Linked DNA regions of Halorhodospira halophila. The protein of the gene in region 1 binds, or shares a complex with, the protein of each later gene. Links are inferred from orthologs where the notes say so. Each region holds a gene or a part of one and is shown on either strand. Other genes may lie near its edges. The genes, in order: sdhA, frdD and CCR79_RS07860.

Region 1 (3,101 bases):
GCGCTGCCGGGCCCAGGTAGCGATCGCCGTTCCACCAGTAGCTCGGGCAGGAGGTCGAGCAGCAGGCGCATAGGATGCACTCGTAGAGCCCATCGAGGGCCTCGCGCTCCTCCTTCGACTGCAGGCGCTCCTTGTCCGGCGGTGTCGGGGTTTCGGTCTTGATCCACGGCTCCAGCGAGGCGTACTGGGCGTAGAAGTGATTCAGGTCGGGGACCAGGTCCTTGATCACGTCCGTGTGTGGCAGGGGGTAGACCTTCACGTCGCCCTTGATCTCATCCATGCCCTTGGTACACGCGAGCGTGTTGGTCCCGTCGATGTTCATCGCACAGGAGCCGCAGATCCCCTCCCGGCAGGAACGCCGGAAGGTGAGTGTCGGATCGACCTCGTCCTTGATCTTGATCAGCGCATCGAGAACCATCGGTCCGGCGCTGTCGGCGTCGATCTCGTAGGTATCCATGCGCGGGGTGGCGCCGCCCTCCGGGTCGTAACGATAGACCCGGATGCGCCGGATGTTCTCGCTCTTTTCCGCGTCGGGGGCACGGTAGGTGTAGCCCTTCCGGATGCGGGAGTTGGCGGGAAGCCTGAACTCTGCCATGTCTGTCTCCCTGGAGTCTTTAGTACACCCGGGCCTTGGGAGGGATCGCCTCCACGTCGTCGCTCAGGGTATGGAGATGGACGGGGCGGTAGTCGATGTCCACCGTACCGTCACTGCGCAGCGTCGCCAGCGTGTGCTTGAGCCAGTTCTCGTCATCACGCTCCGAGTAGTCCTCCCGGGCGTGGGCACCGCGGCTCTCCAAGCGGTTGCGCGCCGAATGGATGGTGGTCACCGCGCTGCCAAGGAGGTTCTCCAGCTCCAGCGTCTCGATCAGATCCGAGTTCCAGATCAGCGAACGGTCGGTTACCCCGACGTCGGCGAAGCCCCGGAAGACATCGTCCATCCGGTTGCAGCCCTGCTCCAACACATCACCCGTGCGGAAGACCGCGGCGTAGTTCTGCATGGTGTTCTGCATCTCGGCCCGCAGTTGCGCCGTCGGCTTGCTGCCATTGGCCCGACGCAGCCGATCCAGCCTTTGCAGCGCCAGATCCGGCGCCCCCTCTGGCAGGGGTGCATGGGGTTTGCCGCGGCCGCCGATGACTTCGGCGGCACGGTGGGCGGCGGCTCGGCCGAAGACCACCAGATCAAGCAGCGAGTTCGACCCGAGCCGGTTGGCGCCGTGCACCGAGACGCAGGCAGCTTCGCCGATGGCCATAAGCCCCGGAACCACCGCATCGGGGTCACCACCCTTGAGATGAACCACCTCACCCATGTGGTTGGTCGGGATCCCGCCCATGTTGTAGTGGACCGTGGGCAGGACCGGGATCGGCTCCTTGGTCACATCGACACCGGCAAAGATCTGGGCCGACTCGGCAATACCTGGCAGCCGTTCATGGATCACCTCCGGCCCGAGATGCTCCAGATGCAGGTGGATATGGTCGCCGTGCTCGCCGACCCCCCGCCCCTCGCGGATCTCGATGGTCATCGAGCGGGAGACCACGTCGCGCGAGGCCAGATCCTTGGCGTTCGGGGCGTAACGTTCCATGAACCGCTCGCCCTGGGCGTTGGTCAAGTAACCGCCCTCGCCCCGGACCCCCTCGGTGATCAGGCAGCCCGCGCCATAGATCCCGGTCGGGTGGAACTGCACGAACTCCATGTCCTGGAGCGGCAGACCGGCACGCAGGACCATGCCGTTGCCATCCCCGGTGCAGGTGTGGGCCGAGGTGCAGGAGAAGTAGCTCCGCCCGTAGCCGCCAGTGGCCAGCACCACCTGATGGGCCCGGAAGATATGCACCGTGCCGGTCTCCATGTCGAGCGTGACCACGCCCCGGCAAACCCCGTTGTCCATCATCAGGTCGATGGCGAAGTGTTCGATGTAGAACTCCGCCTTGTGCTTGAGCGCCTGCTGGTAGAGCGTGTGCAGGATGGCATGCCCGGTTCGGTCCGCGGCCGCGCAGGTCCGCTGGGCCGTTCCCTCACCGAAGTGGGTGGTCATGCCGCCGAACGGGCGCTGATAGATCTTGCCGTCCTCGGTGCGCGAGAAGGGCACGCCGTAGTGCTCCAGCTCCACGATGGCCGGCACCGCCTCGCGGCACATGTATTCGATGGCGTCCTGGTCACCCAGCCAGTCCGACCCCTTGATGGTGTCGTACATATGCCAGCGCCAGTCGTCCTCGCCCATGTTGCCGAGCGCCGCCGAGACGCCGCCCTGGGCCGCCACGGTGTGGCTGCGCGTGGGGAACACCTTGGTGACACAGGCGGTGTTCAGCCCCTGTTCGGCCATGCCGAAGGTCGCCCGGAGCCCGGCCCCACCGGCACCGACAACGACGACATCGTACTGGTGTTCGACCGTCTTGATCGGTTCTGTCATCTGCGCCTCAGCCCCCCAGAACGATTTGGATGACCGCCAGGATCCCGGCGACGGCCACCAGGAAACATGCGAAGTAGACGGCGAGGTTGCCGAACCACTTCAGCCCCTCGAGGTGGACGTAGTCCTCGATGACCACCTGAACGCCGAGCGCCCCGTGATAGAACAACATGATGATCGCGGCGATCAGCAGCGTCGCGTTGAACGGGTTCGCCACCCACGCCCGGGCCGCCTCGAAATCGGCGCCGGCCTGCAGGGCCAGGCCGATCCCCAGCCACATCATCAGCGGAACCAGCACCACCGCGGTCAGGCGCTGATGCCACCAGTGGTGGAAGCCGTTCTTGGCCGAGCCGAGGCCGCGGGCCCGGGAGACGGCGGTCTCGTACTTACGCATGATCAAAACTCCCCTGCGTAGGCGATCACCCAGACCAGGGCGGTCAACAGGACGCTCGCGGCGAGCACCATGTAACCGCCGCGATAGACCGCCTTGAGCTCGAAGGCGCGCACGGTGTCCCAAACCAGGTGCCGAACGCCATTGCAAAGGTGGTAGGCCAGGCTGAACGTGATACCCAGCAGCACCAGCTGCCCGAACCAGTGGCCGAGCACCCGCGTCAGCAGTTCGTAGTATTCGGGTCCGGCGGCCAAGGCCATCACCCAGGCGACCAGCAGGACCGCAGCCATGGTGACGAACACCCCGGT
Region 2 (3,149 bases), on another replicon or contig:
GGGAGGGTAGCTGGTCCGGCGAACTCTGGGACCGCTCCAAGTACGGCACCCTGCAGCCGAAGTGGGTGACCATCAGCCGTGTCACCGGGGCCTACGGCGAAGTCGTCAACTACATTGCCGTCTTTAGCGACCTGACCGAGCTCAAACGTTCCCAGGAGCGGCTGCAGTTCCAGGCCTACCACGATGCGCTCACCGGCCTCGCCAATCGCCTGCTGTTCAAGGACCGCATGGCCCGCGCCCTGGAGCGCTCGCGACAGTCCGGTGAACAGCTAGCCGTGCTGTTCATCGACCTCGACCACTTCAAGGACGTCAACGACAGCCTCGGTCATACCGCCGGCGATCGCGTCCTCCGCCAGGTGGCTCACCGCCTCCAGGCGCGCCTCGGCGCCGATGACACCCTGGCGCGACTGGGTGGCGACGAGTTCAGCATCTGCCTGGCCGAGATCCGCGACCACCGGGACGCTCTCGCCTGCGCTGAGACCGTCCACCAGGAACTGGAGCGACCGTTCCAGTACAGCCGCCGCTGGTTCCAGTGCCGGTGTAGCATCGGCATCAGCATGTATCCGGACAACGGCGAGACCGTCGAGGCGCTGGTCCGCAACGCCGACTCGGCGCTGCACAAGGCGAAGGCCGACGGACGCAACACCACGTGCTTCTACGCCGAGGAGCTGACTGAACATGCCCAGCGCCGGCTGGATCTCGCCCAGGAGATGCGTCAGGGCCTGCAGCGCGGTGAACTGGTCCCCTATTTCCAGCACCAGGTCGAGCTGCAGACCGGTCAGATCGTGGGCATCGAAGCCCTGGTCCGCTGGCACCACCCGGACCGGGGGCTACTGGCCCCGGGCGCCTTCATCTCGGTCGCCGAGGAGGTCGGAACCATGGCGGCGCTGGGGGAGGACATCCTCCACCAGGCCTGTCAGCAAGGGCGCACCTGGCTGGACCAGGGACGCGAGTTCGGGCGCATCGCCGTCAACCTGTCCGGGGCCCAGTTCCACAACGGCAACATCGAAAAGACGGTCCTGCGTACGCTGGAGCAGACCGGCCTGCCGGCACGGCACCTGGAGCTGGAGATCACCGAGTCGACCATCATGGATCTCAGCCCCCGCACCCTGGAGCGGCTGGCCGCCCTGCGCCGGGCCGGAGTGTCGCTGAGCATCGACGACTTCGGCACCGGCTACTCGTCCCTGCTCTACCTCAAGCGCCTGCCCATCAACCGGGTCAAGATCGACCGCGGCTTCATCTGGGACATGGAGACCACGCCGGAATCCCGCTCCATCGTGGAGACCATCCTGCAGCTCGCCCATGTCCTCGGGCTTGAGGTGGTGGCCGAGGGGGTCGAGACCCTGCAGCAGCGCGACCAGCTCATCGATGCCGGGTGCCGCGTCGGCCAGGGATTCCTCTGGGCACGGCCGGAGCCCCACCCGCGGCTACGCTGCTGTCGCCCCCAGGCGCCCAACGACCCGCCCTGAGTTCACCACCACAGGGCAACAACCGCGCCCACACCGAGCACCCCCGCGACACCGGCGCCGCCGTAGCAGACCCACCAGGTACCGCGCCCTGCCGGAATCCCGAGATCGCGCAGGGTATGGTAGATGCGGTGAGCGGCGTGGCAGAGCACCAGCCCCAGCGCGAGGGCCACTGGCACCCCCACCACCGGCCGGGCGAACAGCTCGCGGGATGCGTGGTAATCCAGTACCTCGATGCCATGCTCTGCAGCCACGGGCATCACGACGCCGGTCAGCAGGATCAGCGCCGGGGCGAGCAGCGCGGCGAGTAGGCCCCCGGCACCGAAGAGCAGCCACAGCGGCGGTTCGTGCGAACGCCTCATCGGACGCCTCCCAGGAGATAGAGCCACACCCCGCCCGAGAGGGCCACCGAGACCACCCAGGCACCCCGCACGACCGCCCGGTCGGTGGGCCTGCGGCCCCGCCAGCGCAGGACCGGCAGCGTCAGGGGCAGCAACCGGAACCAGGTGACAGCGTGGTAGGCGGCGGCCAACAGAGCGGCCAGGTGGAGGCCGAACAACCAGGGGCTGCCGTGCAGGTCCCGCCACCCTTGGTAGGCGGCTTCCCCAGCAGCAAGGGCCAACAGTCCGGCAAGCAGCCAGAGCGCATAAAGGCCCAGCAGGACGCTGCTGCCTTCGCGCAACAGGTAGCGGCGGTAGGCCGGATGCCGCTCCCACCAACCGCGCATGGTCGGACGGTAGACGCGCGCTCGGCTCATTCCGATCCCTCCTGTCGACGACGACCGGGCCGCAGCCAGTCGAGCAAGTACCGCGCGCTGCTGCCGGGCTTGTTCTGATTGATGGCCCGCGCGGGATCGACCCCCTTGGGGCAGACCTCGGAGCAGTGGCCGACCAGCGTGCAGCCCCAGACCCCCTGTTCGGCATCAACCACCGCGTGCCGCAACTCGCTACCTGCGTCACGGCTGTCCAGGTTGTAGCGCTGGAGTAGCGCCAGGGCCCCGGGGCCGACAAAGTCCGGATGCCAACCGTACTGCGGGCAGGCGGCATAGCAGAGCAGGCAGTTGATGCACTGGGCGTACGCGTAGTAATCCGTCATCTGCTCCGGCGTCTGCCGATAGGTCCCCTCGGCCGCCGTCCGTTCCCCGGCCGGGATCAGGTAGGCGTGCACCGTCTCGAGCTTCTCGAGGAAGTCGCTCTGATCGATGACCAGATCCCGCTGCACGGGGAAGTGGTCCAGTGCCGACACCCACACCGGCCCCGGCGCGTAGTCGCGGAGGAAGACATGGCAGGCCAGCTCGGGTTCGCCGTCGATCATGCAGCCACAGCTACCGCAGATCGCCATGCGACAGGACCAGCGGAAGGTCAGGCTGCCATCGAGGTGATCCTTGATGTACTGCAGCCCCTCGAGCACGGACATATCCGGCGTGTACGGCACGGCATAGCGCTGCCAGCGCGGTTCGGCGTCCTGTTCCGGGTGGAAACGCTGCACCGCCAGAGTGATCCGCTGCGATTCGCTCATGCCTGCGCCTCCCCTTCAGCGCCGTAGGCCCGCCGCCGCGGCGCAGAGCGGGTAACGGTCACCGGCGCATGGTCGATCACGGGGCCCGTCCCGTCACCGGGGTAGGCCAGGGTATGAACCAGATAGCGCTCGTCATCACGCTCGCTATAGGCGTCATCGCGCACG
Region 3 (3,149 bases), on another replicon or contig:
TGGTTCCAGTGCCGGTGTAGCATCGGCATCAGCATGTATCCGGACAACGGCGAGACCGTCGAGGCGCTGGTCCGCAACGCCGACTCGGCGCTGCACAAGGCGAAGGCCGACGGACGCAACACCACGTGCTTCTACGCCGAGGAGCTGACTGAACATGCCCAGCGCCGGCTGGATCTCGCCCAGGAGATGCGTCAGGGCCTGCAGCGCGGTGAACTGGTCCCCTATTTCCAGCACCAGGTCGAGCTGCAGACCGGTCAGATCGTGGGCATCGAAGCCCTGGTCCGCTGGCACCACCCGGACCGGGGGCTACTGGCCCCGGGCGCCTTCATCTCGGTCGCCGAGGAGGTCGGAACCATGGCGGCGCTGGGGGAGGACATCCTCCACCAGGCCTGTCAGCAAGGGCGCACCTGGCTGGACCAGGGACGCGAGTTCGGGCGCATCGCCGTCAACCTGTCCGGGGCCCAGTTCCACAACGGCAACATCGAAAAGACGGTCCTGCGTACGCTGGAGCAGACCGGCCTGCCGGCACGGCACCTGGAGCTGGAGATCACCGAGTCGACCATCATGGATCTCAGCCCCCGCACCCTGGAGCGGCTGGCCGCCCTGCGCCGGGCCGGAGTGTCGCTGAGCATCGACGACTTCGGCACCGGCTACTCGTCCCTGCTCTACCTCAAGCGCCTGCCCATCAACCGGGTCAAGATCGACCGCGGCTTCATCTGGGACATGGAGACCACGCCGGAATCCCGCTCCATCGTGGAGACCATCCTGCAGCTCGCCCATGTCCTCGGGCTTGAGGTGGTGGCCGAGGGGGTCGAGACCCTGCAGCAGCGCGACCAGCTCATCGATGCCGGGTGCCGCGTCGGCCAGGGATTCCTCTGGGCACGGCCGGAGCCCCACCCGCGGCTACGCTGCTGTCGCCCCCAGGCGCCCAACGACCCGCCCTGAGTTCACCACCACAGGGCAACAACCGCGCCCACACCGAGCACCCCCGCGACACCGGCGCCGCCGTAGCAGACCCACCAGGTACCGCGCCCTGCCGGAATCCCGAGATCGCGCAGGGTATGGTAGATGCGGTGAGCGGCGTGGCAGAGCACCAGCCCCAGCGCGAGGGCCACTGGCACCCCCACCACCGGCCGGGCGAACAGCTCGCGGGATGCGTGGTAATCCAGTACCTCGATGCCATGCTCTGCAGCCACGGGCATCACGACGCCGGTCAGCAGGATCAGCGCCGGGGCGAGCAGCGCGGCGAGTAGGCCCCCGGCACCGAAGAGCAGCCACAGCGGCGGTTCGTGCGAACGCCTCATCGGACGCCTCCCAGGAGATAGAGCCACACCCCGCCCGAGAGGGCCACCGAGACCACCCAGGCACCCCGCACGACCGCCCGGTCGGTGGGCCTGCGGCCCCGCCAGCGCAGGACCGGCAGCGTCAGGGGCAGCAACCGGAACCAGGTGACAGCGTGGTAGGCGGCGGCCAACAGAGCGGCCAGGTGGAGGCCGAACAACCAGGGGCTGCCGTGCAGGTCCCGCCACCCTTGGTAGGCGGCTTCCCCAGCAGCAAGGGCCAACAGTCCGGCAAGCAGCCAGAGCGCATAAAGGCCCAGCAGGACGCTGCTGCCTTCGCGCAACAGGTAGCGGCGGTAGGCCGGATGCCGCTCCCACCAACCGCGCATGGTCGGACGGTAGACGCGCGCTCGGCTCATTCCGATCCCTCCTGTCGACGACGACCGGGCCGCAGCCAGTCGAGCAAGTACCGCGCGCTGCTGCCGGGCTTGTTCTGATTGATGGCCCGCGCGGGATCGACCCCCTTGGGGCAGACCTCGGAGCAGTGGCCGACCAGCGTGCAGCCCCAGACCCCCTGTTCGGCATCAACCACCGCGTGCCGCAACTCGCTACCTGCGTCACGGCTGTCCAGGTTGTAGCGCTGGAGTAGCGCCAGGGCCCCGGGGCCGACAAAGTCCGGATGCCAACCGTACTGCGGGCAGGCGGCATAGCAGAGCAGGCAGTTGATGCACTGGGCGTACGCGTAGTAATCCGTCATCTGCTCCGGCGTCTGCCGATAGGTCCCCTCGGCCGCCGTCCGTTCCCCGGCCGGGATCAGGTAGGCGTGCACCGTCTCGAGCTTCTCGAGGAAGTCGCTCTGATCGATGACCAGATCCCGCTGCACGGGGAAGTGGTCCAGTGCCGACACCCACACCGGCCCCGGCGCGTAGTCGCGGAGGAAGACATGGCAGGCCAGCTCGGGTTCGCCGTCGATCATGCAGCCACAGCTACCGCAGATCGCCATGCGACAGGACCAGCGGAAGGTCAGGCTGCCATCGAGGTGATCCTTGATGTACTGCAGCCCCTCGAGCACGGACATATCCGGCGTGTACGGCACGGCATAGCGCTGCCAGCGCGGTTCGGCGTCCTGTTCCGGGTGGAAACGCTGCACCGCCAGAGTGATCCGCTGCGATTCGCTCATGCCTGCGCCTCCCCTTCAGCGCCGTAGGCCCGCCGCCGCGGCGCAGAGCGGGTAACGGTCACCGGCGCATGGTCGATCACGGGGCCCGTCCCGTCACCGGGGTAGGCCAGGGTATGAACCAGATAGCGCTCGTCATCACGCTCGCTATAGGCGTCATCGCGCACGTGGGCGCCGCGGGACTCCTTGCGTGCCCGCGCCGACCAGGCCATCGCCTCAGCCACCTGCAGGCTGGCCCCGAACTCCATCGCAGTCAGCCACTCGGTGTTGTATGTCCGGCTGCGGTCGTCGAGGCGGATGCCGCGTCGCAGGCGCTCGCGCAGCGCCGCCAGCGTCGTGCACGCCTGCTCCAGGCCGGCCTCGTTGCGAAAGATCCCCACCCCCTGTTCCATGGCCCGATTGAGATCCGCGCGCAGCGTAGCGAGCCGCTCGCCCCTGTCGTTGCGCAGCAGTTCAAGCCGCGGCGCCAGGGCCTCGGTAGCGAGCTGCTCCACCACGCGCTGCGGCCGCCGCGGTGCCTCGCGGGCGTACTCGGCGGCCGCCTCTCCTGCCGCCCGGCCGAAGACAAGGAGTTCCGCGAGCGAGTTGGAACCGAGCCGGTTGGCTCCGTGAATCCCGGTGCTGGCGCACTCCCCGGCAGCAAACAGCCCCGACAGGGGGGCGGCACCCCGGACGTCGGTGGGAATCCCCCC

What was found.
Region 2: sdhA (region 1) and frdD share a complex: the UniProt entries of both Escherichia coli proteins name them as parts of the enzyme complex. The link is inferred for Halorhodospira halophila from one-to-one orthologs.
Region 3: sdhA (region 1) and CCR79_RS07860 share a complex: the UniProt entries of both Escherichia coli proteins name them as parts of the enzyme complex. The link is inferred for Halorhodospira halophila from one-to-one orthologs.

The regions. Positions count from the first base shown.
Region 1 is NZ_NHSN01000001.1:105,804-108,904, forward strand. The notes cover bases 11-2,961. They hold sdhA (succinate dehydrogenase flavoprotein subunit), read right to left. Parts: upstream 2,406-2,961; coding sequence 615-2,405; downstream 11-614. Other genes in these bases: CCR79_RS00500 (succinate dehydrogenase iron-sulfur subunit), read right to left, coding at 11-595; sdhD (succinate dehydrogenase, hydrophobic membrane anchor protein), read right to left, coding at 2,413-2,796; sdhC (succinate dehydrogenase, cytochrome b556 subunit), read right to left, coding at 2,799-2,961. In the rest of the region: more of CCR79_RS00500, read right to left, coding at 1-10; more of sdhC, read right to left, coding at 2,962-3,101. UniProt on the Escherichia coli protein: Two distinct, membrane-bound, FAD-containing enzymes are responsible for the catalysis of fumarate and succinate interconversion; the fumarate reductase is used in anaerobic growth, and the succinate dehydrogenase is used in aerobic growth.
Region 2 is NZ_NHSN01000018.1:141,674-144,822, forward strand. What follows is about bases 151-3,149. They hold frdD (fumarate reductase subunit FrdD), read right to left. Parts: upstream 1,829-3,149; coding sequence 1,472-1,828; downstream 151-1,471. Other genes in these bases: CCR79_RS07850 (EAL domain-containing protein), read left to right, coding at 151-1,469; CCR79_RS07860 (fumarate reductase subunit C), read right to left, coding at 1,825-2,223; CCR79_RS07865 (succinate dehydrogenase/fumarate reductase iron-sulfur subunit), read right to left, coding at 2,220-2,984; frdA (fumarate reductase (quinol) flavoprotein subunit), read right to left, coding at 2,981-3,149. In the rest of the region: more of CCR79_RS07850, read left to right, coding at 1-150. UniProt on the Escherichia coli protein: Two distinct, membrane-bound, FAD-containing enzymes are responsible for the catalysis of fumarate and succinate interconversion; fumarate reductase is used in anaerobic growth, and succinate dehydrogenase is used in aerobic growth.
Region 3 is NZ_NHSN01000018.1:142,198-145,346, forward strand. What follows is about bases 1-2,999. They hold CCR79_RS07860 (fumarate reductase subunit C), read right to left. Parts: upstream 1,700-2,999; coding sequence 1,301-1,699; downstream 1-1,300. Other genes in these bases: CCR79_RS07850 (EAL domain-containing protein), read left to right, coding at 1-945; frdD (fumarate reductase subunit FrdD), read right to left, coding at 948-1,304; CCR79_RS07865 (succinate dehydrogenase/fumarate reductase iron-sulfur subunit), read right to left, coding at 1,696-2,460; frdA (fumarate reductase (quinol) flavoprotein subunit), read right to left, coding at 2,457-2,999. Also shown: more of frdA, read right to left, coding at 3,000-3,149. UniProt on the Escherichia coli protein: Two distinct, membrane-bound, FAD-containing enzymes are responsible for the catalysis of fumarate and succinate interconversion; fumarate reductase is used in anaerobic growth, and succinate dehydrogenase is used in aerobic growth.